DNA from 4 places in the Pseudomonas sp. Eqa60 genome. Region 3 is predicted to be linked to each of the others. Evidence: predicted binding sites of a transcription regulator. Region 3 holds the regulator's gene; each other region holds the start of a gene.
The links. The regulator FliA, encoded in region 3, starts transcription of late flagellar genes. The targets are predictions, from matches to a motif close to CTAAAGTTTNNNNNNNNNNNGCCGNTAA.
Positions count from the first base shown of each region.

Region 1 (7,316 bases), 1.4 Mb from region 3:
GCCCTGCTGGTGCTCGGCCCCGAGCGCCTGCCCGGCGCTGCGCGCACCGCCGGCCTGTGGGTCGGGCGCCTCAAGCGCAGCTTCAACGCGATAAAACAGGAAGTTGAACGTGAAATCGGTGCCGACGAGATCCGCCGGCAACTGCACAACGAGCACATTCTGTCCCTGGAGCAGGAAGCGCGGAAAATCCTCGCCCCGACCCAGCAGCAACCGACTCCGGTAGAGCCTGTGGCCGAGCAGACGATTCACGCGCCAGGCGCCGCTACGGTCGCCGAAGCGCCGCCAGCCAGCGAAGTGCCCGCGCCTCTGCCATCGACACCAGCACCGGCACCGACCGCAGAGCCCGCAGCCCCAGTGGCAACACCCGCCACCACGGCCCCCCACGACTCCACCTTGCCGCCGCGAGCACCATGAGCGATATCCCAGAGAACGACCAACACATGCCGCTGGTGTCGCACCTCACCGAGCTGCGCACCCGCCTGCTGCGCTGCGTAGCGGCGATCTTCATCATCTTCGCCGGGCTGTTCGCCTTCACCCAGCAGATCTACACCATCGTCTCCACGCCGCTGCGCCAGTACCTGCCGGTCGGCGCGACGATGATCGCCACCGACGTCGCCTCGCCGTTCCTGACGCCGCTGAAGCTGACCATGATGGTCTCGCTGTTCCTGGCGATCCCGGTGATCCTGCACCAGATCTGGGGCTTTATCGCACCCGGCCTGTACAAGCATGAAAAGCGCATTGCCGTGCCCTTGCTGGTGTCGAGCATCCTGCTGTTCTACATCGGCATGGCGTTCGCCTACTTCCTGGTGTTCCCGCTGATCTTCAAGTTCTTCGCCGCCGCCACCCCGGCCGGCGTGGAGATGATGACCGATATCACCAGCTACCTCGATTTCGTCATGACCCTGTTCTTCGCCTTCGGCGTGGCCTTCGAGATCCCGGTGGCCGTGGTCCTGCTGGTGTGGATAGGCGTGGTCAACGTGGCGTACCTGCGCAAGATCCGCCCTTACGTGATCATCGGCTGCTTCGTGGTGGGCATGATCCTCACCCCGCCGGACATTTTCTCCCAGACCCTGCTGGCCGTGCCCATGTGGCTGCTGTTCGAGATCGGCGTGCTGTTCGGCGGGCTGATCAGCAAACGTGGCGAGCACCCGGACGATGAACCGGCCGACGACCACAACGACCAGCCGCCAGCGACCCAAGCGTGAACCTGCTGCTTCTGGAAGAGGCCGATTTCATTGCGGCCGACCGGGTAGTGCTGCGCGACCGACGCCTGACCCACATGCAGGACGTGCATCGGGTGGCGGTCGGCGACAGCCTGCGGGTCGGGCGCATTGGCGGCTTGATGGGCAGTGCCCAGGTACTGCGCCTGGAGCCTGCTGAAGCCGAACTGCAAGTGACCCTCGATCAGCCGCCACCGGCCAAGCTGCCATTGACCCTGGTGCTGGCCCTGCCGCGCCCGAAAATGCTTCGCCGGGTGTTCCAGACCATAGCGACCATGGGCGTGCCGCGGCTGGTGCTGGTGAACAGCTACCGGGTAGAAAAGAGCTTCTGGCAGACCCCGTTCCTGGAACCCGAAACGATTCGCGAACACCTGGTGCTCGGCCTGGAACAGGCCCGTGACACCGTGCTGCCCGACGTCCTGATCGAAAAACGCTTCAAGCCCTTCGTCGAAGACCGCCTGCCGGCCCTCAGCGCTGGCACCCTGGGGCTGGTGGGCCACCCTGGCCCATATCCGCCCTGCCCTCGCGGGCTGGACCAGGCCGTCACCCTGGCCATTGGCCCGGAGGGCGGCTGGATTCCCTACGAGATCGATCTTCTGGGCAAGGCCGGCCTGCAACCGGTGCAACTGGGCGAACGCATCCTGCGGGTCGAAACCGCGGTCACCGCCCTGCTTTCGCGCCTGTTCTGAGCCCCCATGTGCGTGCTGGCCAAGTGGCCAGCCGGACCTCACGGTCGTAATGGCAACTAGCCAGTCAAGCTACAGAATCCCCCACTCCCGCCGATAGCCTATGGTTAAGCGCACATTGCTAAAAGGGAGTTCGCAGAATGTACCGTTGGCTAGCCAGAAACCTGGGAAACGTAAGCGTCAGCCTCAAGCTGGGTATCGGCTTCGGCCTGGTACTGCTCCTGACCCTGCTGATCACCGCCACCGGCTGGACCGGCCTGAGCCGGGTGATCGACCGGGGCGACAAACTGGGCAATATTTCCGTTATCTACGCCCTGACCAAGGACCTGCGCATCGCCCGCCTCAACTACGAGATGAGCCGCGGTGAACACGGCCCGGCAGCGGTCAACGACTTCCTCAAGCAACTCAACGACGGCCTGCAGGACGCTCGCGCGCAACTGCAGCAACCGGAAAGCATCACCATGGTCGACCAGCAACTGGACGCCGTGGCCGAATACCAGAAAGCCTTTGCCGACATGACTCGCGCCACCGCCAACCGCGAGGCTGCGAGGTCCCAGCTTGGCGCCACCGCGGACAATGCCGTGGCCCGGGTCGCGGAGGTTGAAAACTCACTGCTGCAAGGCGACAGCGTGGCGCAGTTCAATAGCGTGATCGACCTGTCCAAGCTGATCCAGCAGGCACGCTTCCAGGTACGCGGCTACACCTACAGCGCCAAGCCCGAGGCCAAGCAGCCGGCGCTGGACGCCATCGACAACGCCCTGAACAACCTCACCAGCCTGCCTTCGCGCCTGCCCGAGCAGCACGTTGCCAACCTGCAACAGGCCAGCGACTCGCTGAAGGCCTACCGGATGGCCGTCAGCGCCTACAGCGACGCCGAAGAAGCCAGCGCGGCTGCGCTCAAGCGCATGGCCGCCCAGGGCGACCGGCTGATGGACCTGAGCAAGCAGCTGACCGTGGCCCAGACCACCAAGCGTGACAGCGACGCCGCGCAGGCCAAGAGCACCCTGCTGATCGCCACCTTGCTGGCCATGCTGTTCGGCCTGATCGCCGCCTGGGCCATCACCCGGCAGATCACCCAGCCGCTGCAGCAGACCCTCAAGGCCGCCGAGCGCGTGGCTTCCGGGGACCTGAGCCAGAACCTCGCCGTGGAGCGCCGCGACGAACTGGGCCAACTGCAGAAAGCCATGCAGCGCATGACGGTGAGCCTGCGGGAACTGATCGGCGGCATCAGCGACGGGGTGACCCAAATCGCCAGCGCCGCCGAGCAACTGTCCGCGGTGACCGAGCAGACCAGCGCCGGGGTCAACAGCCAGAAAGTCGAGACCGACCAGGTGGCCACGGCCATGAACGAAATGGCCGCCACCGTGCAGGAAGTGGCGCGCAACGCCGAGGAGGCCTCCGAGGCCGCTGTGGCGGCCGACCAGCAGGCCCGCGAGGGTGACCGGGTGGTGAACGAAGCCATCGCCCAGATCGAGCGCCTGGCCAGCGAGGTGGGCCATTCCACCGAGGCCATGGGCCATCTCAAGCAGGAAAGCGACAAGATCGGCAGCGTCCTGGATGTGATCAAGTCGGTGGCCCAGCAGACCAACCTGCTGGCCCTGAACGCCGCCATCGAGGCCGCCCGGGCCGGTGAAGCCGGGCGGGGTTTTGCCGTGGTGGCGGATGAAGTACGCAGCCTGGCGCAACGTACCCAGCAATCCACCGAAGAAATCGCTGAACTCATCGTTGGCCTGCAAAGCGGCACCCAGCAGGTGGCCAGCACCCTGGATACCAGCCGCAGCCTGACCGACAGCAGTGTCGAGCTGACACGCCGGGCTGGTGGTTCCCTGGAAAACATCACCCGTACCGTGTCGGCGATCCAGGCGATGAACCAGCAGATCGCCGCGGCAGCAGAGCAGCAGAGCGCGGTGGCGGAAGAGATCAACCGCAGCGTGTTGAATGTGCGGGATGTGTCTGAACAGACGTCATCGGCCAGCGAGGAAACCGCCGCGTCCAGCGCCGAGCTGGCGCGGCTGGGGATTCACCTGCAAAGCCTGGTGGGGCGTTTCCGGGTCTGAGCCGCTTCGCCGGCAAGCCGGCTCCTACCGGGAAATGCAGGAGCCGGCCTTACAGCACCTGGCGCAGGAAAGCCTGGGCCCGCGGGTCTTGCGGCGCGTCGAAGAACACCTGCGGCGCCGCGTCTTCCAGTAGTTTGCCGTGATCGAAGAACAGCACCCGATCCGCCACTTCCCGGGCAAAGCCCATTTCGTGGGTCACGCAGACCATGGTCATGCCTTCCAGGGCCAGGGTCTTCATCACATCCAGCACCTCGCCGACCATTTCCGGGTCCAGGGCCGAGGTCGGCTCGTCGAACAGCATCACCTTGGGTTCCATGGCCAGGGCCCGGGCGATGGCCACACGCTGCTGCTGGCCACCGGAAAGCCGCGAAGGAAACTCGTGGGCCTTCTGGGCGATCCCGACCTTTTCCAGCAACGCCAGGGCCTTGGCCTCGCGCTCCTGCTTGCCGCGCTTGCGTACCACCTTCTGCGCCAGGCAGAGGTTTTCCAGCACGGTCATGTGCGGGAACAGGTTGAAGTGCTGGAACACCATGCCGACTTCCCGGCGGTAGGCGTTCACATCGGTCCTCGGGTCGGCCAGTTGCAGGCCGTCGATGCTCACCGAGCCGGAATCGAACTCTTCAAGGCCATTGAGGCAACGCAGGAAGGTCGACTTGCCGGAGCCGGACGGGCCGATCACCACCAGCACCTCGCCCTTGGCCACCTGGGTGGTGACGTTATCCACCGCGCGCACCACCTGGCCGCGGGTGTCGAAGACTTTTACCAGATCGCGGACTTCAATCACTTTGCGCGAGCCTCCGCTCAAGCCGGCTGGCCATCTTCGACAGCGGCAGGTTGATCAACAAATACAGGCCTGCCACGCAGAACAGGATCTCGAATGGCGAGAACGACGTGGTGATGACTTCCCGGCCGCTTTTGAGCAGTTCGGTAATGGCGATCACCGACACCAGGGAGGTGTCCTTGACCAGGCTGATGAACTGCCCGGCCAGCGGCGGCAGCACCCGCTTGAAGGCCTGGGGCAGCACCACATGGCGCATCGACTGGCCGGCGCTGAGCCCCAGGGAGCGAGCGGCTTCGTTCTGCCCGCGGGCGATGGACTGCACCCCGGCGCGAACGATTTCCGCCACATAGGCCCCGGTAAACAGCGACAGCGCGGCGATCCCGGCGAACTCCCGGGACAGATTGAGCACCGTGCCAATAAAGAAATAGAAGATGAAGATCTGCACCAGCAGCGGCGTGCCCCGCACCAGTTCGACATAGATCGTCGACAGGTCGCGCAGGGTCGGGTTGCTGGACAACCGGCACAGGCCGGTACCCAGGCCGATCAGCAGCCCCAGCACGCCGGACACCACCGACAGCCACAAGGTGGTCCACAGGCCCCACAACAGCGGGCCCGCGGCCCAGTGCCGGGTCACGCCGATGACATCGCCTTCGGCAACGTCATCGCCGCTAGCCACCTGCAAGCTGCTTTCATCGACGCTCAGATGCTGCTCGGCACCCGAGTCACCGCGCAGCGTGACTTGTGCCTTGCCGCCCTGGCGCACCACCTCGGCGACGGTGGAGATTTCCGCCGCCCGCTGGGACTCTTCGGCCTGATAGGCGAAGTACTGGGGGACACGGTTCCAGCGCCACTCGTAGGACATCAACGAGGTGGCGTAGTACAGCGCGCCAGCCAGACCGATCAGCACCAGCACGGTCAGCACGTGCCAGGGCCATTGGGCTTTCTTGTGTTTGTTCACTTTGCAGGTTCCAGCGGTTTGCAGCGGGGAGGTTCGGCAGAGCCCGGGTGGGCATCGTCGCGAGCAGGCTCGCTCTTACAAAAACGCTATGCGCCCTGTAGGAGCGAGCTTGCTCGCGATCAACCACAAGTCAGTTGCCTGACACCTATTCCATGTCCTTGAGCCACTCGGTGCTCTTGAACCACTTGTCATGGATGCGATCGTAGGTGCCGTCTTCGTGGATCTGGTGCAGGAAGTTGTTGATGAAGTTGATGCTGTCGTAATCGCCCTTCTTCAAACCGAAGGCCAGGGGCTCGTAGGTGAACGGCTTGTCGAGGAAGACCAGCTTGCCATTGCCCACTTTGTTGACGGCCACCACGTTGTACGGAGCGTCGTAGATGAAGGCGTCGGCCTTGCCGTTGACCACGTCCAGCACCGCTTCCTGCTCGTTGTCGTAGCCGTGGTACTTGGCCTTGGCGATCAGCTTCTTGGCGACCATCTCACCGGTGGTGCCCAGCTTGGAGGTGATGCGGTAGTCGGCGCTGTTCAGGTCCTTGTAGGACTTGATGGTGCCTTCCAGGTCCTTGCGGATCAGCAGGGTCTGGCCGACCACGATGAAGGGTTCGCTGAAGTTCAGGCGCAGGTTGCGTTCCTGGGTCAGGGTCATGCCGCTGCCGATCATGTCGAACTTGTCGGTCAGCAGGGCCGGGATGATACCGTCGTAGCCAGTGGAAACCATCTCCAGCTTGACCCCCATGGACTTGGCCATGGCCTTGAGCAGGTCGACTTCGAAACCGATGATTTCGCCACGCTTGTTGGTCATCTCGAACGGCATGTAGGTCGGGTCCATGCCGACTTTCAGCGTGCCGCGCTTGACCGCGTCGTCGATTGCGCCGGCCTGGGCCGTGTTGACCGCCAGCAGGGCTGCGGCACCCGCCAGCAGCAGCGAAAGATACTTCTTCATCTCAAGTCCCCTGAAGCCATTTTATTGTGGTGTCTGCGCACGGCGGTCATCTGCTTGAGTGCTTCGAATGGCAGGCCGTTGTCGATTGCGCGCAGAAATTTGCGGGTGCGATGCTAACGCACTCGGCCATTTGCACAAGGATTTTTGTTGTTTCAGGGGGAGCGACCGGTAGCCGCTGCCACAGCCTCCGGCAAGGCGTAGGCGGCCATTGGCGCCATAAAGCAAAACGCCCTTGAGCAAGAGCTCAAGGGCGTTGGCTTCAGGCCGGTTGCGGCGCCGCGTTCAACGGCTGCAACGGCAGCAGCGGTGCATGGGGATCGGCATCCACCGACTGGCGCCAGGCGCTCAGCCATTCGCTGTGCCCCTCGCTCCAGACCTGCTCGTGCAGGCGCCCCAGGGCTACCGGGTCGCTCAACAGCGCCAGCCGCTCGCTGTTGTTCAGGGCCGCCGGGCCGACTTTCAGGGCATGCCGTACACGCTCCTGGCGCAGCCACTCGATGGGCTCGGCCTGGGTGTGGCGCGAGGTCGCCAGGGCACAGGCCAGGGCGTTCTGCTGCGGATCCACCACGGCCCGGACAAAGCCGTCGTTGAGCGCATGCCAGCGGTTTTCATGGGTGTACTGGTCGGTTGCCAGCAGCGCCTGTGGCGGAGCGTATTCCTCGGGGATCAGG
Region 1 is NZ_AP024342.1:480,980-488,295, reverse strand. Features, by position in the region: gene tatB (Sec-independent protein translocase protein TatB) at 1-414, shown strand, start outside; gene tatC (twin-arginine translocase subunit TatC) at 411-1,205, shown strand; gene KI242_RS02155 (16S rRNA (uracil(1498)-N(3))-methyltransferase) at 1,202-1,909, shown strand; gene KI242_RS02150 (methyl-accepting chemotaxis protein) at 2,047-3,963, shown strand; gene KI242_RS02145 (amino acid ABC transporter ATP-binding protein) at 4,013-4,747, opposite strand; gene KI242_RS02140 (amino acid ABC transporter permease) at 4,740-5,702, opposite strand; gene KI242_RS02135 (transporter substrate-binding domain-containing protein) at 5,848-6,645, opposite strand; gene mdoH (glucans biosynthesis glucosyltransferase MdoH) at 6,905-7,316, opposite strand, start outside.
Region 1: KI242_RS02150 (methyl-accepting chemotaxis protein) is a predicted target of FliA. The motif match lies at 1,979-2,006, and genes of this name have one in related genera.

Region 2 (7,316 bases), 3.3 Mb from region 3:
GGCGCCGGCGCAGATGGCCCAGGGCCAGGGACAGGGGGGCATAGGGCAGGCTGATCAGGCTGTCGACACTGCCGATCTGCAACTGCTCGCGGGTGATGGGGCCGAGGCGGTTGGCGTGCTGGCGAAAGCGCTCGATGTCGGCGAACAGCAACTGTGCTGCCTCGAACAGCTCCTGGCCCTGATCGGTCAGCTGAAATCCGCTGCTGCCGCGCCTGCACAGGGAGTAGCCCAGGCGCTCCTCAAGGTCCCGGACCACCACGCTCAGTCGCGACAGGCTGGTGTTGAGCCGTGCCTGGGCTGCGGTGAACCCGCCGGCATCAACGATGGCGCAGAACACCCGCAGCATCCGCAAATCAATATCGGCAAGGCTTCCCAGCATGGGCGCTCCCTCAAGTTGGCGTAGGCGACTTGTCGAGCCTACTCCCTTGTCCTGATTGATGGACACCATGGACCTGTAACAAGGCTGGCGGCCTGCTTGCCCCGCCAGTGGGGGCAGGGCCGGGGATTTTACTCACGCCTGCTTGAAATCCTGAACGGGTGGTGCGTATTTTGTACGGGTCGCCGTTCGCGGCTCGTATAACAACAAGGATTGAGTCATGACAACCGATGGCCACAGTTCACTCGCCGAGCGATTGACGGGCATTGATGAGATCGAATGTGTCACCGCGGATCTCAATGGCGTGCCGCGGGGCAAGGTAATGACCGCCGAGGGGTTCCTCGAAGGGCGGCGCTTGCAGATGGCGCGGGGGGTGCTGCTGCAATGCATCATGGGCGGTTATCCGCCAGCACGTTTCTACGGCAGCGACGACGGCGACCTGGCGCTCAATGCCGACCCCCGGCAGATCTACCGCCTGCCCTGGAGCGAAACGCCCAGAGCGCTGGCCATCTGTGACGCCGATGAGCTCAGCGGCGAGAGTTCGCGGCTCTCCACTCGTGGGCAGCTCAAGCAGGTAATCGCCCGTTATGCCGCCCTGGGCCTGGCGCCGGTGGTGGCCACCGAGCTCGAGTTCTTCGTGTTCGCGGCCAATGACGATCCAGCGCAGCCCTTCCGGCCGCCGGTCGGCCTGGATGGGCGCCGGGAGGAAGGCTATTCGGCGTTCAGCGTGAGTTCCAACAATGGTCTGCGGCCATTCTTCAAGGAGGTCTACGAAGGCATGGCCGCCCTGGGCCTGCCCCGCGATACCTTCATGCACGAGATGGGCGTCAGCCAGTTCGAAATCAACCTGTTGCACGGTGACCCGCTGTTGTTGGCGGACCAGACCTTCCTGTTCAAGCACCTGCTCAAGGAGGTGGCGCTCAAGCACGGCCTGATCGTGGTCTGCATGGCCAAGCCCTTGGCTCACACGCCGGGCAGCTCGATGCATATACACCAGAGCCTGGTGGAGATGGGTAACGGCCGTAACGTTTTCAGTGACGACGCCGGGCAACCTACGGCGATTTTCCGGCATTTCATTGGCGGCCTGCAGGCCGGCCTCGCCGACTTCACTGCCTTGTTCGCCCCCAATGTGAACTCCTATCAGCGCTTGTGTCATCCTTACGCTTCGCCGAACAATGCGTGCTGGTCCCACGACAATCGGGCCGCTGGCCTGCGGATTCCGGCCAGTTCACCGGTGGCGCGACGGGTGGAAAATCGTCTGCCGGGGGCGGACGCCAATCCTTATCTGGCGATCGCCGCGAGCCTGGCAGCAGGTTTGCATGGCATCGAGAACGAGTTGGAGCCAACCGCTGCCATCCAGGGTGAGTTCGAAGTGCCGGACAATCTTTCGTTGCCCTGTACCTTGCATGCGGCCCTGGAGCGTCTGAAACGTAGCCAGTTGGCCAGGGAACTGTTCGGCAACGAGTTCATCGAAGGCTACATCGCTTCGAAGACCATGGAGTTGACCAGTTTCTTTGATGAAATTACTCCCTGGGAGCGGCGTGTGTTAGCGGCCCAGGCATAACCGAACCGTCGCTGGTCGGGCCCCGGTTTGCCGGGGCTCGATACCTCATTCAAGGAGCCGCTCGGAACGCCGATGCGCCAAATCTGGAAATCCTTTCGAGCGCTTTATTTCGCGTCGCTGATGATGCTGATTGGCTCTGGCCTGCTCAGCACTTATCTGGCCCTGCGCCTGGCCGCCGATCATGTCGACGGGCTATGGGTGGGGGCCTTGATGGCGGCCAACTATTTCGGCCTGGTTTTGGGGGGCAAGCTGGGGCACCGACTGATTGCCCGGGTCGGGCATATCCGTGCCTACGCCACCTGTGCCGGGATTGTCGGCGCAGCAGTGCTGGGCCACGGCCTGGTGGACTGGTTGCCGGCCTGGCTGGTGCTGCGGATGATCGTGGGCCTGGGGATGATGTGCCAGTACATGGTCATCGAAAGCTGGCTCAATGAGCAGGCCGACGCCAAGCAGCGCGGGCTGGTGTTCAGCGGCTACATGATTGCCTCTTACCTGGGCCTGGTGCTGGGGCAGTTGATACTGGTCATGCACCCGGCCCTGGGCCTGGAGCTGCTGATGCTGGTGGCGCTGTGCTTTGCCCTGTGCCTGGTGCCGGTGGCCATGACCCGGCGCATTCACCCGGCACCCTTGCGCCCTGCACCCATGGAGCCGCGCTTCTTTATCAAGCGTGTACCGCAATCGCTGAGCACGGTATTGGGTTCGGGGCTGATCGTCGGTTCGTTCTACGGTCTGGCGCCGCTCTATGCCTCGCAACAGGGCTTGAGCACCGAGCAGGTGGGTCTGTTCATGGGTAGCTGCATTTTCGCCGGGCTGGTGGTGCAGTGGCCGCTGGGCTGGCTGTCCGACCGCTATGACCGGGCGCTGCTGATCCGCTGTTTTGCCTTGTTCCTGGCGGTGGTGGCCTTGCCCCTGGCGATCCTGCCTTCGGTGCCGCTGGAGGTCCTGTTTGTTCTGGGCTTCCTGTGTTCCCTGGTTCAGTTCTGTCTCTATCCACTGGCGGTGGCGTTCTCCAATGACCATGTGGAAGGGGATCGACGGGTCTCGCTGACGGCGATGCTGCTGGTGACCTATGGCGTGGGTGCGAGTATTGGTCCGTTGGCGGCAGGCGTGCTGATGAAGTTGTTCGGTAGCCAAATGCTCTACGCCTTCTTCAGTTTCTTTGCCCTGGTGCTGGTCTGGCGGATTCGGCCGAAGGCCGTGACCAATCTGCATCAGGTCGACGATGCGCCACTGCATCACGTGGCGATGCCGGACAGCATGTCCAGTTCACCGTTGGTGGCGGCTCTGGACCCGCGGGTTGACGAACAGGTGGTTCAGGACCAGATGCAGAGCGCGCCCGCGCCGGAAGCTGCGCCTGATGAGCCTGCAGCGGATACCCCGCAGGCTGCGGACGAACCGCCTGCCGAGGAGTGCGCCCGGGAACACCTCAGCGGGGCCAGGCCTTAGCAGCAAAAAAAACGGGCAGTTGCCGCAAGGCACTGCCCGTTTTCATTGATACTTTTGAGTCAGAGGTCGTCTTTATCGAAGCGCCGCGCTTCACGCTGCAGTTGATAGACGAAGCGTTCGACCTGGCGCTGTACCAGGCCGCTCATGTTGTGGAAGCGTACGCCGGCAAAGGTGGTGTCGATACGTTCTTCGTGGTGCAGGTAACGCAGTTCCACCGGGGCCGTCATGCTGCCGAAGGGCAGGGCGGCGATAAAGCGCTCGTAAACCTGGCCCAGTTGCAGGCGTGAGGAAATATCGCCGTCGAAACGCAATTTGCAGCCGGTGGCGGAAATGTCCAGCAGCTTGCCGCTGAGGGGCGACTTGAGTTTCTCGCCGCTCAGTTCGATGTCTACCAGTTGTGCCAGCTTGAGGGCGGCACGAAAGGCGTTGCGGCGCTGGTGGTAGACCACTTCGTCCGGCAGGGTGGTGCGATAGCAGCGGCCACCGTTGGATTCGTCGAGGGTGGGCAAGCCGTTGCTTTCCCAGGCGATGCGTACGCCTTCATGAAAGCCTTCAACGCGAAACGGTTCGCCTGCGAGCAGGAAGCGTTCACCGTCGCGGGGGATCATTTCGTCGAGGGCGATCATGTTGCTATCGCGGTCCACTTCCACCAGATAGCTTTGGAAGCGCTGGCTACGCTCGTGGAAAGTGATGATCAGCGGGTCATGGCTCTCTTGCAGCAACCGCAGGTTGGAAGAGATCTCCAACGCAGTGGTGAGCACCTTGGGTGGCTGCGGAGTATCTTCCGCATTTGAGGCGTTGAACACGGTTCATCAATCTCCAGACAAAATACAACTACACGCAGGAGCCAGCATTTTGCCAGCATGTTTCACGGCTTGGTAGCGCGCGCTCATTTTTTGGGTTTAAGCCTGACTGAGTGGGCGTGGCTTCGCAAGCATTGAGGTAGAGCCGCGGGCGTCGTATAGGGCAGGAGGTTCGCCACCATTGAGGATTTTCAGCTGGTTGGCGGTGGTGGCCTGTTGGATCTGGATCGAGCGACCATTGAGCTCGTTGGCAGCTTGGCACTCGGCAAGCAATTGGGTCAGGACATTGCTCTGTTCGAGCAATTGCGCGCCCAGGCTGGAGTGGCTGGCCAGTTGCTCGAGCCCCTCGCGGTTGGTCGGCAGGTTCAGGCTGGCAAGAATTTGCGTGCGCTTACGGCCATGCTGTTCCAGCAAGATGACCAAGGCTTGCTTCTGCGCCAGGATATCTTCCAGCAGCGGCATGTCGCGGCCGTGGAGGGCGATAGACTCGGCGCGTAGCAGCTCCAGCAAGTGTTGCGCTGGAGCAAGGTCATCGTTGATCAATTGCAGTAGGTTGGTGTCGTGCATGGCTGGCCTTGGGGATTAAGCGTCCAAAAGCCTGGCGCAAGCCTGGGGCTAGCGCTGGGCTTCGAAGTTAAGCAGTTTGCTGGCTACGCGGTTGCTGTCGACCTTATAGCTGCCATCGGCAATCGCTTGCTTCAACTCGGCCACCCGGGCTTTGTCGACGGCAGGCTGATCACGCAGCTTGTCAGTGACTTTCTGCAACTGTTGAGCCTCATTGCTCAGGTGTACCGATTCCCCGCTTTTGCTGGTCTCGGCGGCGGTTGTCAGCGGCGTGGATTTGCCGGCATCACCGGTTTCCTTGCTGGTGCTGGTACGCGTACTGCCTGTCAGTGAAGGGGAGCTGTTTAAACGGCTGAAGTCGATGACCATGATGAAGTAAACCTCTGGGTATTTGGACGCTTGCCATGTTTTCGGCCATACCCTGAAAAACTTTAGGCTCGATTGTCGACAAACCAGGTCAGGTATCTGCGACCCTTTATCGGCCACAGTTTAGGGAACGCACGGCTTGAGCGCCAGCTATCTACATGGCCACTTCCACTTGCCCTGGCGCCGTGATGCGGGCCTTGATCACCCGTTGCGAATTGAGGTTCTTGACCCGGATCTGTTCGCTCATGCCGCCGTTGGACAGCGCCTCGCCCGGCATCCGTACATTCAACGTGCCGCTGCGTGCCGATATCACCACTTGATCGCCCTTGCGCACGACTTCCGCCTGCTCCAGATGGGCCAGGGTAACGAGCTGGTCGGCGACCATTGGTCGGACAAGTTTCTGACCAATGGCTTGGTCCACTGAGGTGAGGTAGCCCTGATTGTTCTGGCTGATGTCCCGTTCGCGCAGCACCACGTCTTCCGGTTCGATGATGCCGGCGCGCTTGAGCGGGCGTGCAGTGGTGACCACCTCGCGAAACAGCTTGACCTGCGCCGGCACGAATACCGTCCATGGCGAGGCGCCTTCGCAGCGCACTTTGACGGTGACCCGCCCCAGCGGTTGGGCCGGGCTTTCCAGGTTGGCTGTCAATTCCTTGTCGCAATTGGGCATGCGCATGCGCGGGTCCAGCTGGTTGACCTGGATTTCATAGCGACCTTCCGTTTGACTGGTGGCCAGGTAGTCTTCTACCGTGAATTCAAGAAACCCTTGAGTGACGCCGATAAGAAGATCAGGCAGGGTGACCGAATCAGCAACGGCAGGGTTGCCGGGGTTTAAAATGCACAGAGCCGACAGCCCGCACAGCAAAGTGCGGTAGCGGGATGTCAGGCGTCGGAAAAATGTCGTTTTGGCGTTCATAACAGTTAAAAAGCAAGCGCCGTGCCGTTTAGCAATGAGCGTGCGTCGGATCTTAAAGCTTTGGGGAGTCTGGGCATGGCTGGTGTAATGGATTCGGTGAACCAGCGCACGCAATTGGTTGGGCAGAATCGACTAGAGTTGTTGCTGTTCCGTCTGGACGGTGGGCAGCTCTACGGGATCAACGTATTCAAGGTTCGCGAGGTGCTGCAATGCCCTAAGCTGACCCTGATGCCCAAATCCAGTCCTGTGGTGTGCGGTGTCGCGAATATACGAGGGGCAACCATTCCGATCCTGGATCTGGCAATGGCTACGGGTTCTGGTGGCCTGCAGGACCAGAGCAATCCGTTCGTCATCATCACTGAGTACAACACCAAGACCCAGGGTTTCCTGGTGCGCTCGGTGGAGCGCATCGTCAACATGAACTGGGAAGAGATCCATCCGCCGCCCAAGGGGACCGGACGCGATCACTACCTGACGGCGGTCACTCGGGTGGACAACCAGTTGGTGGAAATCATCGACGTGGAGAAGATCCTGGCGGAAGTCGCGCCGACCTCGGAGGCGATCTCGGCAGGAGTGGTGGATGTCGAAACCCAGCACAAGGCTGTTTCCCTGCGGGTGCTGACCGTCGATGACTCGTCGGTGGCACGCAAGCAGGTCACCCGTTGCCTGCAAACCGTAGGTGTCGAGGTAGTGGCATTGAATGATGGCCGGCAAGCGCTGGATTACTTGCGCAAACTGGTGGACGAGGGCAAGAAGCCGGAAGAGGAATTCCTCATGATGATTTCCGACATCGAGATGCCCGAAATGGACGGTTACACCCTCACGGCCGAGATACGTAATGATCCACGCATGCAAAAGCTGCATATCATCCTGCATACTTCGTTGTCAGGGGTGTTCAATCAGGCGATGGTGAAGAAGGTCGGTGCCGATGACTTCCTTGCCAAGTTCCGCCCTGATGACCTGGCATCCCGGGTAGTCGACCGGATCAAAGCAGCAGATCACAGCTAAGGGCACTCGCCCTGGCGGACATAAGATTTAAGAGGCGGCAGCATTGTCTACGGGTAATTTGGATTTTGAACAGTTCCGGGTCTTCCTGGAAAAAGCCTGTGGTATTTTGCTCGGGGAAAATAAGCAATATCTAGTCTCGAGCCGTCTCAACAAACTGATGGAGCAGCAAGGGATAAAAACCTTGGGTGAGCTGGTCCAGCGGATTCAGACCCAGCCCCGCAGTGGTTTGCGCGAGATGGTCGTGGATGCCATGACGACCAACGAAACCTTGTG
Region 2 is NZ_AP024342.1:5,215,556-5,222,871, reverse strand. Features, by position in the region: gene KI242_RS23430 (LysR family transcriptional regulator) at 1-379, opposite strand, end outside; gene KI242_RS23425 (glutamine synthetase family protein) at 699-1,940, shown strand; gene KI242_RS23420 (MFS transporter) at 2,013-3,386, shown strand; gene KI242_RS23415 (flagellar brake protein) at 3,446-4,192, opposite strand; gene KI242_RS23410 (flagellar protein FlgN) at 4,289-4,756, opposite strand; gene flgM (flagellar biosynthesis anti-sigma factor FlgM) at 4,805-5,122, opposite strand; gene flgA (flagellar basal body P-ring formation chaperone FlgA) at 5,274-6,035, opposite strand; gene KI242_RS23395 (chemotaxis protein CheV) at 6,111-7,043, shown strand; gene cheR (protein-glutamate O-methyltransferase CheR) at 7,087-7,316, shown strand, end outside.
Region 2: flgM (flagellar biosynthesis anti-sigma factor FlgM) is a predicted target of FliA. The motif match lies at 5,161-5,188, and genes of this name have one in related genera.

Region 3 (7,316 bases):
AAACCAAGGAGTTGGGTTGGGACGACGTGACGCCGATCGACATGATCGGCCTGGAAGTCGGTTACCGCCTGATTCCCCTGGTGGATCGCAACCAGGGCGGGCAATTGCTGGCGCGGATCAAGGGGGTGCGCAAGAAGCTCTCCCAGGACCTGGGCTTTCTCATGCCCACGGTGCATATCCGCGACAACCTGGACCTGGCGCCGAGCGCCTACCGCCTGACCCTGATGGGGGTGATCCTGGCCGAAGCGGAGATCTATCCGGATCGCGAGCTGGCGATCAACCCGGGGCAGGTCTATGGCACGCTCAACGGCATCTCCGCTCGGGACCCGGCCTTTGGTCTGGAAGCGGTGTGGATCGAAATCAGCCAACGGCCGCAGGCGCAGTCCCTGGGCTACACCGTGGTGGACGCCAGTACCGTGGTCGCCACCCACTTGAACCAGATTCTGTACAAGCACTCCAGCGAACTGATCGGCCACGAAGAGGTCCAGCAGTTGCTGCAAGTGTTGTCCAAGAGTTCGCCGAAGCTGGCCGAGGAATTGGTGCCGGGCGTGCTGTCGCTGTCGCAGTTGCTCAAGGTCCTGCAAGCGCTGCTGGCCGAGCAGGTGCCGGTACGCGACATCCGCAGCATTGCCGAAGCCATCGCCAACAATGCCGCCAAGAGTCAAGATACTGCCGCTTTGGTTGCCGCGGTACGCGTCGGATTGTCTCGTGCCATCGTCCAAAGCATTGTAGGCACTGAGTCTGAGCTGCCTGTGATCACCTTGGAGCCAAGGTTGGAACAAATTTTGCTCAGCAGTCTGCAGAAGGCAGGACAAGGCCAGGAAGAAGGCGTTCTGCTGGAGCCAAGCATGGCAGAGAAGCTGCAGCGTTCGCTGATCGATGCGGCGCAGCGTCAAGAGATGCAAGGTCAACCGGTGATTCTGTTGGTAGCGGGGCCGGTCCGCGCCATGCTCTCGCGGTTCGGCCGTCTCGCCGTCCCGGGTTTGCATGTGCTGGCGTACCAGGAAATTCCGGACAACAAGCAAGTGACCATCGTTGCGACAGTAGGGCCCAACGGCTGAGGTAGTGGGTTATGCAAGTTAAGCGTTTTTTCGCCGCCGATATGCGTCAGGCCATGAAACTGGTTCGTGATGAGTTGGGCGCTGAAGCCGCCATCATCGGCAACCGGCGGATCGCCGGCGGTGTCGAGCTGACGGCTGCGCTGGATTACAAGTTGTCGGCCTTGTCGCCACGGGTTCCGAACATGGAACTCGAGGACGAGCTGCGCAAGACCCAGTCGCGGATTGTCACCGCCCAGGCCGAACTAAGCCTGCGGGGCGAGGGCGACAGTGCCTCGATCACCAATCGCCAGCTGTTCGCCGGCCTGCCGTTGACCGCGGCCGAGCCCCTGATCGAGCCGACCCTGACCGAGCGTCCGCGCCCGGCGCCGGCTCCTGCAGCGCCACCTGCCGATACGCGGGCGCTGGACTCGATGCGTTTCGAGCTCAACGGTCTGCGCGAACTGCTGGAAGTGCAGCTCGGCTCCCTGGCCTGGAGCCAATTGCAGGGCAGCCGTCCGGAGCAGGCCAACCTCTGGCGTCGCCTGCAGCGCATCGGCCTGTCGGGCCCGCTGGCCCGCGACCTGCTGGCACTGATTACCGAAATCAACGAACCCCGTCAGGCCTGGCGCATGTTGCTGGCGCACCTGGCGCGAATGATCCAGACCCCGGAAGTCGAGCCTCTGGAAGAGGGCGGCGTGATCGCCATGGTCGGCCCGGCCGGCATGGGCAAGACCACCACCCTGGCCAAGCTGGCGGCGCGCTACGTGCTCAAGTACGGGGCGCAGAACATTGCCCTGGTGAGCATGGACAGCTACCGCATCGGCGCCCAGGAGCAGCTCAAGACCCTGGGGCGCATCCTCAATGTGTCGGTGACCCATGTGGACCCGGGCCAGTCCCTGGCCCAGGCACTGGATCCGCTGCTGCGCAAGCGCGTGGTGCTGATCGATACCGCCGGCCTGCAGGCCAGCGATCCGGCGTTGCGCATGCAACTGGAGAGCCTGGCCGGTCGTGGCATTCGTGCGAAGAACTATCTGGTACTGGCTACCACCAGCCAGAAACAGGTGCTGACCGCCGCCTACCACAGCTACAAACGCTGCGGCCTGGCCGGTTGCATCCTGACTAAACTTGATGAAACAGCCAGTCTTGGCGAAGTGCTGAGCCTGGCCATCAGTCATGAACTGCCGGTTGCCTATCTCACTGATGGTCCGCGGATTCCTGACGATCTGCACCTGCCTCGCCGGCATCAGCTGGTGAGTCGCGCGGTAAGCGTACAGATGCAGGAAGAACCCAGCGAGGAAGCCATGGCCGACATGTTCGCTGACCTTTACCACAGCCCGTCCAAACGGGTTGGCTGAGGTAATCATGAATAGATTGCAGTGTATCTACATCGATGGTCTGCCATGCATTGTTCCAATGGTGAACGCGCAGCCAGTTATGTGGCCCCGTCTAAGTAAGACAAGGTAAAGAAAGAACATGGGCAGCATGCATCCCGTACAGGTGATTGCGGTGACCGGCGGCAAAGGTGGCGTCGGCAAGACTAATGTGTCAGTGAACTTGTCCCTGGCTCTGGCTGAGCTCGGCCGGCGGGTCTTGCTGCTGGATGCCGACCTGGGACTGGCCAATGTCGATGTCCTGCTGGGCCTGACTCCCAAACATACCCTGGCCGACGTCATCGAGGGTCGTTGCGAACTGCGCGATGTGCTGCTCCAGGGGCCTGGAGGCATCCGCATCGTACCGGCCGCCTCGGGCACCCAGAGCATGGTGCACCTGAGCCCTGCGCAGCACGCTGGCCTGATCCAGGCCTTCAGCGATATCGGCGACAATCTCGATGTGCTGGTGATCGACACCGCTGCGGGTATTGGTGACTCGGTAGTCAGCTTTGTCCGCGCGGCCCAGGAAGTACTGCTGGTGGTGTGCGACGAGCCGACCTCGATCACGGACGCCTACGCGCTGATCAAGCTGCTCAACCGCGACTACGGCATGAACCGTTTCCGGGTCCTGGCCAACATGGCTCAGAGCCCTCAGGAAGGTCGCAACCTGTTTGCAAAATTGACCAAGGTCACGGATCGCTTCCTGGACGTGGCCTTACAATACGTCGGCGCAGTTCCCTACGACGAAAGCGTACGCAAGGCCGTGCAAAAGCAGCGTGCGGTCTATGAAGCCTTTCCTCGTTCGAAGTGTGCATTGGCGTTCAAGGCCATCGCGCAAAAAGTCGATACCTGGCCGTTGCCGGCGAACCCACGCGGGCATCTGGAGTTTTTTGTCGAGCGGCTAGTGCATCAAACAGCGGGACCGGTGCTATGACTGCCAGTGGCTACAACCTCTACAAGAAGTCGGCGCGTGACAGCCAGTACGAATTGATCGAGCGCTACGCGCCTCTGGTCAAGCGTATTGCCTATCACCTGCTGGCGCGGTTGCCGGCCAGTGTTCAGGTAGAAGACCTGATTCAGGCCGGGATGATCGGTTTGCTCGAAGTGTCGACCAAATACGACGCGAGCAAGGGGGCGAGTTTCGAAACCTACGCGGGTATCCGTATCCGTGGGGCGATGCTCGACGAGGTTCGTAAAGGCGACTGGGCGCCGCGTTCGGTGCACCGTAATACGCGCATGGTCAGTGATGCGATTCGCGCAATTGAAGCTAAAACCGGTCGTGACGCTAAAGATCATGAAGTTGCGGCCGAACTTCAATTGAGTCTCGACGATTATTACGGGATTTTGAACGACACCTTGGGCAGCCGCCTGTTCAGTTTCGACGACCTGTTGCAGGACGGCGAGCATGAAGGGCTGCATGAGGATGGCGCCAGTGCTCATCTCGAGCCGTCACGGGACCTGGAGGATGAACGCTTCCAGGCCGCGTTGGCGGATGCGATTGCCAATTTGCCGGAGCGCGAGCGACTGGTGTTGGCGCTGTACTACGACGAAGAGCTGAACCTCAAGGAGATCGGTGAGGTCCTGGGGGTCAGCGAATCGCGGGTCAGCCAGTTACACAGCCAGTGCGCAGCCCGTTTGCGGGGGCGTTTGGGGGAGTGGCGAGCGCGCTGACAGGCAGTGTGGGGACACTGCGTTCAGGACCGGTGAAGCAAGCGCTGCACCGGTCTTGCAGTATGTGCTCCATGCAGTCGTTGTGTGTTATGCCGGATTGATTGAATGGCGCGTTCAGGTGCTGGATGCGTTTAAGACTGCTTGGAGGTCGAATTGGACAAGAACATGAAAATCCTCATCGTTGATGACTTTTCAACGATGCGGCGGATCATTAAGAACCTGTTGCGTGATCTGGGATTCACCAACACGGTCGAGGCCGACGATGGCACTACCGCCATTCCGGTACTCAACAGCGGGAGCATCGACTTTCTGGTAACGGACTGGAACATGCCGGGCATGACCGGTATCGACCTGCTGCGCCACGTGCGCGCCGATGAAAAACTCAAGCACCTGCCGGTATTGATGGTGACTGCTGAAGCCAAGCGCGAGCAGATCATCGAAGCTGCCCAGGCCGGCGTAAACGGCTATGTCGTCAAACCATTCACGGCTCAGGCGTTGAAAGAGAAGATCGAAAAAATCTTCGAACGCATCGGTTGAGACGCGTAGCCATTCCGCCACGGGGGAGCTATGGAGCATAACGAATCTTCACTGGGCGACTTTGAGTCGACCCTGAAAAAACATGCGCTGGAACTGGTCGAGAGCCTTGAAAAGGGCCGGTTCGGCGAAGCGGTGCAATTGATCCATGAGCTCAATCAGACCCGTGACCGCGGCCTGTACCAGGAAGTGGGCAAGCTCACCCGCGAGCTGCATAGCGCGATCGTCAATTTCCAGATTGACCCGCACATGCCGCAAGCCGAGGAAGTTTCACAGATCACGGATGCCACTGAGCGCCTGTCCTATGTGGTCCGGCTGACGGAAGCCGCAGCCAACCGCACCATGGACCTGGTGGAGAGCAGCACCCCGCTGGTCAACGGCTTGAGCACTGAAGCCCAGGCCTTGAGCGCAGACTGGGGGCGCTTCATGCGGCGCGAGGTCGGCGCTGAAGAGTTTCGCGAGCTGGCGCGCCGGGTCGACAGTTTCCTGACGCGCAGCGAACAGGAAACCCGTACCGTTTCCGGCCACCTCAACGACATTCTGCTGGCGCAGGATTACCAGGACCTGACCGGTCAGGTGATCAAGCGTGTGACCCAGTTGGTCACGGAAGTCGAAAGCAATCTGCTCAAACTCGTCTTGATGGCCAGCCAGGTCGATCGTTTCGCCGGTATCGAACATGACCGTGAATCGATCCTCGCTGAAAAAGATCCGCAAAAACATCTCGCCAAGGGTGAAGGTCCGCAGATTCATGCCGATAAACGGGAAGACGTTATGTCCGGTCAGGACGATGTAGACGATTTGCTTTCCAGCCTTGGATTCTAGGAGCACCCATTAATGAGCTTCGGCGCCGATGAAGAGATCCTTCAGGATTTCCTGGTTGAGGCCGGCGAGATTCTAGAGCAACTGTCCGAACAACTGGTCGAGCTGGAAAGCCGGCCGGATGATGCGGATTTGCTCAATGCAATTTTTCGCGGTTTTCACACTGTTAAAGGGGGCGCCGGCTTCCTCCAGCTCAATGAGCTGGTGGAGTGCTGCCACATCGCCGAGAACGTCTTCGACATCCTGCGCAAGGGTGAGCGGCGAGTCGACTCGGAACTGATGGACGTGGTGCTTGAAGCTTTGGACGCGGTGAACGGCATGTTCAGCCAGGTCCGTGAGCGCACCGAAATCACCGCTGCCACACCGGAGTTGCTGGCGGCCCTGGCGCGCCTGGCCGAACCTGCCGGCGCCGAGCCTGCAGCACCTGCTGTGGAAGAGGTGGTTGAGCCGGTTGCCGAGCCTGTGGCTGAAGAAAGCCCGGCAGGGGACATCACCGATAACGAATTCGAGCTGTTGCTCGACTCGCTGAATGCCGCCAAGGCCGAAGCCGAAGCAGCGCCTGCCGCCGCACCTGCGGCCCAGGGCGAGCCGGCCAGCGATGAAATCACCGACGCGGAGTTCGAATCCCTGCTCGATCAGTTGCACGGCAAGGGCCAGTTCGCCCCGGATGCCGTGGCACCGGCCGCGGCCAGTGCCACCAGTGGTGCGGCTGGCGCAGGTGATGAGATCACCGACGATGAATTCGAAGCATTGCTGGACCAGTTGCATGGCAAGGGCAACTTCGCCGTGGAGGCCCTGGATTCGGCCGTGGCGGCGGCGCCTGCCGCTCCTGCCGCAGCCGCACCAAGCGCAGCCGCAGCCGGCAGCGACCTGATCACCGATCACGAATTCGAATCCCTGCTGGATGAGTTGCACGGCAAGGGCAAATTCTCCGAAACCCCGGGTGCGGCCAAGCCAGCCGCGGCCACTGCGGCTCCGGCTGCGGCGGCCACTGCTGCCGTCGCCAAGCCGGCGGCGAAGAAGCCCGAGCCCAAGGCCGAGGCGCCGAAAGCTGCCGCTGCTCCTGCTGCGGCCCCGGCCCCGGCCCCGGCCCCGGCTCGCGCCGCCGCTGCGGCCCCGCCGGCGGAAAAGCCTGCCAGCGAAGCGGAAACCACGGTGCGTGTCGATACCGCGCGCCTGGACGAAATCATGAACATGGTGGGCGAGCTGGTGCTGGTGCGTAACCGCCTGGTGCGCCTGGGCCTCAACAGCGGCGACGAAGCCATGTCCAAGGCCGTGTCGAACCTCGACGTGGTGACTGCCGACCTGCAGACCGCGGTGATGAAGACCCGCATGCAGCCGATCAAGAAGGTCTTCGGGCGCTTCCCGCGCCTGGTTCGCGACCTGGCCCGGCAGCTCAAGAAAGAGATCAACCTGGAGCTGGTGGGGGAAGAAACCGACCTCGACAAGAACCTGGTAGAAGCCCTGGCCGACCCGCTGGTGCACTTGGTGCGCAACGCGGTGGACCACGGCATCGAATCGCCGGAAGAGCGCGAAGCCTCGGGCAAGTCCCGTGGCGGCAAGGTGGTACTGGCGGCGGAACAGGAAGGCGACCACATCCTGCTGTCGATCTCCGATGACGGCAAGGGCATGGACCCGAACGTGTTGCGCGCCATCGCCGTCAAGCGCGGCGTGATGGACAAGGACGCCGCCGACCGCCTGAGCGATACCGAGTGCTACAACCTGATCTTTGCCCCGGGCTTCTCCACCAAGACCGAGATTTCCGATGTGTCCGGTCGCGGTGTGGGCATGGACGTGGTGAAGACCAAGATTTCCCAGCTCAATGGTTCGATCAACATCTATTCGACCAAGGGCCAGGGCTCGAAGATCGTCATCAAGGTGC
Region 3 is NZ_AP024342.1:1,927,527-1,934,842, forward strand. Features, by position in the region: gene flhA (flagellar biosynthesis protein FlhA) at 1-1,061, shown strand, start outside; gene flhF (flagellar biosynthesis protein FlhF) at 1,073-2,395, shown strand; gene fleN (flagellar synthesis regulator FleN) at 2,514-3,344, shown strand; gene fliA (RNA polymerase sigma factor FliA) at 3,341-4,081, shown strand; gene KI242_RS08710 (chemotaxis response regulator CheY) at 4,247-4,618, shown strand; gene KI242_RS08715 (protein phosphatase CheZ) at 4,649-5,437, shown strand; gene KI242_RS08720 (chemotaxis protein CheA) at 5,450-7,316, shown strand, end outside.

Region 4 (7,316 bases), 1.3 Mb from region 3:
ATGCCCGAGCCCCACGCCAACCTGATCGACCGCTACCTGGTAGCCGCCGAGCATGCTGGAATCCGGCCGTTGCTGCTGCTGAACAAGGCCGACCTGATCGATGAGCAGAACGCCCCTGCGCTCAACGCCCTGCTCGCGGTCTACCGTCAGCTGGGCTACCCGCTGCTGGAGGTCTCGGCTCATCACGGCGACGGCATGGAGCAGTTGCAAGCCCTGCTGGACGGGCGCATCAGTGTATTCGTCGGCCAGTCGGGGGTGGGCAAGTCGTCCCTGGTCAACAGCCTGCTGCCGGAAGTCGAAACCCGCGTCGGCCCGCTGTCGGAGTTCTCCGGCCAGGGCACTCACACCACCACGACCGCGCGCCTGTTCCACTTCCCCGGTGGCGGTGAGCTGATCGACTCCCCCGGTATCCGTGAGTTCGGCCTCGGCCATGTCAGCCGCGCCGATGTCGAGGCCGGGTTCATCGAGTTCAATGACTTGCTGGGCACCTGCCGCTTCCGCGATTGCAAGCACGATCGCGAGCCGGGCTGTGCCTTGCTCAAGGCCCTGGAAGACGGGCGCATCCAGCAGCAACGGATGAACAGCTACCGCTCGATCCTCGCCAGCCTGCCAGACAACAGTTACTGATTGACCTGACCCAGATACGACAAGGCCGCGATCTTCGCGGCCTTGTCGTTTGTCACTTCGCCGTGCCCGGCGTAGCGGGCGGCGCCACCGGAGCAGTGGGAGCCGGAGCCGAAGACTGGCCCGCCGCACCCTGCTCGTCCATCTTCAACACACCGTCCTCGAAGATATTCATACGTTGACGCACCTCGTGCGCCGGCAGCGGTTCGCTACCGGGCGGCAAGGCATTCGGGTCGGCTGCCGCCCCCGGTACTTCACCGGGAGCACCGCTACCCTGGGTCGGTACCGGAGCATTGGGATCGGTCTGCTCACCCTCGATGGCACGCTGGGCCTTCTTGGTCAGCACGACGATATCGATACGCCGGTTGACCGGGTTGAACGGGTCCTTGCGATCGAATAGCGCCGACGAAGCAAAGCCCACCACACGCGCGACTTGCGGATCAGGATAACCACCCGCCACCAGCGCCCGACGCGCAGCGTTGGCCCGGTTGGCCGACAGTTCCCAGTTGCCGAAGTCGCCAGTGCCCGAATAGGGCTTGGCGTCGGTGTGACCGCTGATGCTGATCTTGTTCGGCACGGTCTTGATGGTGTCGGCCATGGCCAGCAGGATGTCTTCGAAATACGGCTTCAGACGTGCACTGCCAGAGTCGAACATCGGCCGGTTCTCGGCGTCCATGATCTGGATCCGCAGGCCGTCCGGGGTGATCTCGAAGAGGATCTGGTCCTTGAACTTCTGCAGTTGCGGGTTCTCTTCAACCTTGTTCTGCAACTCTTGCAACAGCAACTCGAGACGCTCGCGCTCGACCTGCTCGGCCATGCCCTCCACCTGGTCGGCATCCACCGTGACCTTGTCCGGTTGTGGCTGGGACTTGATCTCGGGGTTGAGGGTGTTGTCCGGCGCCAGCTCAGGGGAGCCGCCCAGGTCGATGATGTAGGGCGTACCGCTTTCCGAGAAGCCGATCGGGTCCTTGAAGTAACCGGCGATGGCGATCTTCTGTTCCGGGGTGGCCGTGGACAGCAGCCACAGCACCAGGAAGAACGCCATCATCGCCGTGGCGAAGTCGGCGAAGGCGATTTTCCAGGCGCCCCCGTGATGTCCGCCAGCGAAGCGCTTGACGCGCTTGATGATAATCGGCTGATTATTTTCCATGACTTAGCGACCGCGAACCGCTTGTTCCAGCTCGGCGAAGCTAGGACGGTGCGCCGGGTACAGAACCTTGCGCCCGAACTCCACGGCCAGGGACGGCGGCATGCCAGAAGCCGAGGCCACCAGCGACGCCTTGATGGCTTCGTAGACGTTCAGTTCTTCCTTGGCGTCGTGGGCCAGGGAGTGGGCCAGCGGGCCGAAGAAGCCATAGGCCGCGAGAATACCGAAGAAGGTACCCACCAGCGCCGCACCTACGTGCAGGCCGATGGACTTCTGGTCGCCATCGCCCAGGGAGGCCATGGTCACCACGATCCCCAATACCGCCGCGACGATACCGAAACCGGGCATGCCGTCGGCAATCCCGTTGACCGCATGGGATGGATGCTCAAGGTCTTCCTTGAGGCTGAACAGCTCCATGTCGAACAGGCCTTCCAGCTCGTGGGGAGCCATGTTGCCGGAGGACATGATGCGCAGATAGTCACAGACGAAGGCGGTCATGCGTTCATCTTTGAGCACCGCCGGGTACTTGGCGAAAATCGGGCTGGCCGCGGCGTCCTCGATATCGCCTTCGATGGCCATCATGCCTTCGCGACGACTCTTGTTGAGGATCTCGTAGATCAGGCCCAGCACTTCCAGGTAGAAGGTGTGGGTGAAGCGCGAGCTGAACATGCCCAGGGATTTCTTGACGACGTGCATCGTCATGTAGCCCGGGTTGGCCTGGAGGAATGCGCCAAAGGCTGCGCCGCCGATGATCAGCACTTCGAAAGGCTGGATCAGTGCCGCGATTTTGCCGTGGGAAAGCACGTATCCGCCGAGCACGCTCGCGAATACGACGATGATGCCGATAATTTTAGCCATAGGTAGGGGAGTACTTATTGAGTCGGGTTCAAGGTCATATTCGGAAGTTCTTAAAACTCTTCTTCTACTTATCGGCAAAACTGCGCCAGACTATAGCCAGTTAAGGCGAAAAGCCAGTTTGGCCCGCTCTGGGCGTGTTCACAGCAGACGATGATTGCGCCCGACCATGTCTAATGAAACCAGCGTCCCACATTCTCCGCCCGCCTCTCTCGACGCCTGGGTAAAGCTCCTCAATGGCGTGCGCCTGCCGGTGCCCCAGGCCAGCCATGACCGGGTCTGCCGCGCCATCGCCAACAACCGCAGCTCGCTGCGGGAGATTGTCGATCTGATGCAAAACAGCCCGGCACTGGCCTTGAGCGTGATCCGCGAAGCCAACCGGCATTCCCACGGCAGCATGAGCGAACCGGCGGAAAACCTGGAGATCGCGGTCAATCGACTGGGCCTCAAGCGTACCGAGGAGTTGCTCGAGCAACTGCCGACGCTGCCTGAAGAGCAGATCCCCCAGGCATTGCGCCAGTTCCAGCTGATCAGCCAGCACGCCAGCCAGCAAGCCAATGGCTTCTTTGCCGGACGCCTGGCGCGACTCTGGCAGGACATCCACTGGGGCAGCCTGCTGTTTCTCTCGCCGCTGTGGGCCATGGCCCTGGTCTATCCCAAGCTGCTGGAAGAGTGGGAACTGCGGGTCATCTACAAGCACGAATCCGCACACGACGTTGAACTGCAACTGTTCGAAGTGCGACTGATGGAAATGTGCCAGGCCCTGGTCCTGGCCTGGCACCTGCCGATCTGGGTCCAGCAGGGCTATCGCCTGCTGACCCAGGAGCAGCACCTGCTGGCCAAGGTCATGCTGATTGCCCGCGACAGCGACAACCCGCTGCGCCAGCAACAACGCCTGGACGCTGAACCGGACCTGCGGCGCTGGCTGAACCAGCCGGCCAACACTGTGTTGCTGGCCAACGGCCTGGCGCTGGCGGCGCAACAGTCCTGGAACAGCCCCCATGGCCGGCGCTGGCAGAACCTTACCGCTCTTTATCTGCAGATCCCCCTGGACCAGGTCCAGCAACAGTTGCACCAACAGGCCGTACAAAGCGCCCGCAACGACACCCAGCCCGATCTCTGGCACCCGGCCCAGGCCCTGCTCTGGCCCTGGGATGCCCGACGCCTGCATCACGGCGAACAACCAGCCCCGGCGCCCACCGCACTGGAACTGGCCAAGTGGCGCAAGCTCTGCGGCGAACTGTTGCTGGACCCCAGCCCCTTTACCAACGCCGTGCACCTTACCGGCTTTGCCCGGGATGCCCTGGCGGCGTGCGGCATGCATCGGGTCATGCTGCTGATGGTCGATCGCAGCCTGAGCCACCTGCGAGTGCAACAGCTTTACGGCATGCCCAGGGAAGCGGCCAGCCTGACCCTGCAGGCCAAGCAGAGCCCGCTGTTGCAACGCCTGCTGGAAAAATCCGCGCAGATCCGCCTGACCCCGGCCAACCGGGCCCAGTTCGCCCCTCACCTGCCAAGCTCGCTGCGCCAGCTGTTTCGCGGCGAACACCTGCTGATCCGCTCACTGTCGTGCAATGGCCGGGTACTGATGCTGGCGATCGCCGACCAGGGCGGCGTGCCGTTCTCGGAAATCAGCGTCCAGGCCTTCGGCAAGACCGCCCAGTGCATCGAAAAAGCCTTGCACAGCTTTACCAACCGCAGCCAATGACGCTTGCGCTACAATCCTTCCCTTTGCGCCCTGGGGACCTGACATGTCTGACTTCTCTGGCTTGCCGCTGGTCATTGAACCGAGCGACCTGCTCGCCCGCCTGAACGCCCGCGAACTGATCCTGGTCGACCTGACCAGCGCTGCCCGCTATGCAACCGGGCATATTCCCGGGGCGCGCTTCGTCGACCCCAAGCGCACTCAGCTGGGCCAGGCGCCGGCTCCCGGGCTGCTGCCGCCGCAAGCGGCGCTTGAAACGCTGTTCGGCGAACTCGGGCACAACCCGGACGCGGTCTATGTGGTCTACGACGATGAAGGCGGTGGCTGGGCCGGACGCTTCATCTGGCTGCTGGACGTGATCGGCCACCACCGCTACCACTACCTCGACGGCGGCCTGCCGGCCTGGCTGGCGGAAGGCCTGCCCGTGTCTACCGAAGTGCCGGCCGCGGTCGGCGGCCCCGTGGCGCTGGCCCTGCATGACGAGCCCACCGCCACCCGCGAATACCTGCAAAGCCGTCTCGGCGCGGCGGACCTGGTGATCTGGGACGCCCGCGGACCGCTGGAGTACTCCGGCGAAAAAGTCCTGGCAGCCAAGGGCGGGCATATCCCCGGCGCGGTGAATTTCGAATGGACCGCCGGCATGGATCAGGCACGCCACCTGCGCATCCGCCGCGACATGCCACAGATCCTTGCGGACCTGGGCATCAGCAAAGACAAAGAAGTGATCACCCACTGCCAGACCCACCATCGCTCCGGCTTCACCTATCTGGTGGCCAAGGCGCTGGGCTACCCACGGGTCAAGGGCTACGCCGGTTCCTGGGGCGAATGGGGCAATCATCCCGATACGCCCGTAGAGATTTAAGGTTTTTAAGGACACCCAATGAAAAAGCGTTTGTTCATCATCAGCCAGTACCTGCTGCCTCATCACCTGCTGTCGCGCCTGGCCGGCTGCATTGCCGAGTGCCGCGTGCGCTGGTTCAAGAATGCCTTCACCCGCTGGTTCGCCAAGCAGTATCAAGTGGATATGTCCGAGGCCCAGGTCGAGGACGTGACCGCCTACGAGCACTTCAACGCCTTCTTCACCCGCGCCCTCAAAGACGGCGCGCGGCCGCTGGACCCGACCCCGGGCGCGGTGCTCAGCCCTGCCGACGGCGCGGTCAGCCAACTGGGCCCGATCGAACACGGCCGAGTGTTCCAGGCCAAGGGCCACAGCTACAGCGTGCTGGAACTGCTGGGCGGTGACCCGGCCCTGGCACAGCCGTTCATGGGCGGCGACTTTGCCACCATCTACCTCTCCCCCAAGGACTACCACCGGGTGCACATGCCCCTGGCCGGCACCCTGCGGGAAATGGTCTATGTGCCGGGCCGGATCTTCTCGGTCAACCAGACTACCGCTGAAAACGTACCCGAGCTGTTCGCACGCAACGAGCGCGTGGTGTGCATCTTCGATACCGAGCGCGGCCCGATGGCGCTGGTGCTGGTGGGCGCGATGATCGTCGCTTCGATCGAAACCGTCTGGGCCGGCCTGGTAACGCCGCCCAAGCGCGAACTCAAGACCGTGCGCTACGACGAAGCCGCCCGCGCTCCGATCCACCTGGAGAAAGGCGCCGAAATGGGCCGCTTCAAGCTGGGCTCCACGGCCATCGTGCTGTTTGGCCCGGACCAGGTGCAGTGGGCCCAAGAGCTGGCTGCCGGCTCGCCCGTGCGGATGGGCCAGGGCCTGGGCCTGCCCAAGGCTTGAGGCCTGAATGCCGGACATAAAAAACGCCGCTGATCAGCGGCGTTTTTTATGAGCGGGGATTTTCCGGCGGCTCAGAGTTGCCCGTCGCGGTCACGGAACCCCAGCAGGTACAGCACGCCATCCAGGCCCAGGGTCGAGATCGCCTGCTTGGCCGACTGCTTGACCAGCGGCTTAGCGCGGAATGCCACGCCCAGGCCGGCAATGCCGAGCATCGGCAAATCGTTGGCGCCATCGCCGACAGCGATGGTCTGCTCCAGGCGCAGGCCTTCCTTGTGCGCCAGCTCACGTAGCAGATCGGCCTTGCGCTGGGCGTCGACAATCGGCTCCACCGCCACGCCAGTGACCTTGCCGTCCACCACTTCCAGCTCGTTGGCGAACACGTAGTCGATACCCAGCTTGGCTTGCAGCTGCTTGGCAAAGTAGGTGAAGCCGCCGGAGAGGATCGCGGTCTTGTAGCCCAGGCGCTTGAGCTCGGCGAACAGGGTTTCGGCGCCCTCGGTCAGGCGCAGGGAGGCGCCGATGGCGTCCAGCACATTGACGTCCAGGCCCTTGAGTAGCGCCAGGCGCTCCTTGAAACTGGCGCGGAAGTCCAGCTCGCCGGCCATCGCCCGCTCGGTGATTTCCGCGACCCGATCGCCGACACCGGCCGCCTTGGCCAGCTCGTCGATGACTTCGGCCTCGATCAGCGTCGAATCCATGTCGAACACCGCCAGGCGCCGGTTACGGCGGAACAGCGAGTCTTCCTGGAACGCGATATCGACGTTCAGCTCCTGGGCCACGCTGAGGAACTCGGCCCGCAGGGCTTGCGGATCGGCGGCTTCGCCACGTACCGAGAACTCGATGCAGCCCTTGCCCTGGTCGGCTGGCATGTCCAGGGGCATGCGCCCGGACAGGCGATCGATATGGTCGATGTTCAGGCCGTACTTGGCGGTGATGGAGCTCACGCGCTGCAACTGTTCGGCGGTAACCTTGCGCGTCAGCAGGGTCACGATATGGCGCTTCTTGCCCTGCCCGGCGACCCACTGCTGGTAATCCTGCTCGGACACCGGCGTGAAGCGCACCTGCTGGTCGAGCTTGTAGGCGGTGAACAGGATGTCCTTGAGCACCGACGAGCTCTGCTCGTTGCTGGGAATTTCAACCAGGATGCCGAACGACAAGGTGTCGTGGATCACCGCCTGACCGATGTCGAGAATGTTCACACCACCCTGGGCCAGAACGCCGGTAATGGCCGCAGTCAGACCGGG
Region 4 is NZ_AP024342.1:646,106-653,421, reverse strand. Features, by position in the region: gene rsgA (small ribosomal subunit biogenesis GTPase RsgA) at 1-627, shown strand, start outside; gene motB (flagellar motor protein MotB) at 680-1,774, opposite strand; gene motA (flagellar motor stator protein MotA) at 1,778-2,629, opposite strand; gene KI242_RS02845 (HDOD domain-containing protein) at 2,796-4,334, shown strand; gene rhdA (thiosulfate sulfurtransferase) at 4,378-5,193, shown strand; gene asd (archaetidylserine decarboxylase) at 5,212-6,072, shown strand; gene serB (phosphoserine phosphatase SerB) at 6,144-7,316, opposite strand, start outside.
Region 4: motA (flagellar motor stator protein MotA) is a predicted target of FliA. The motif match lies at 2,698-2,725, and genes of this name have one in related genera.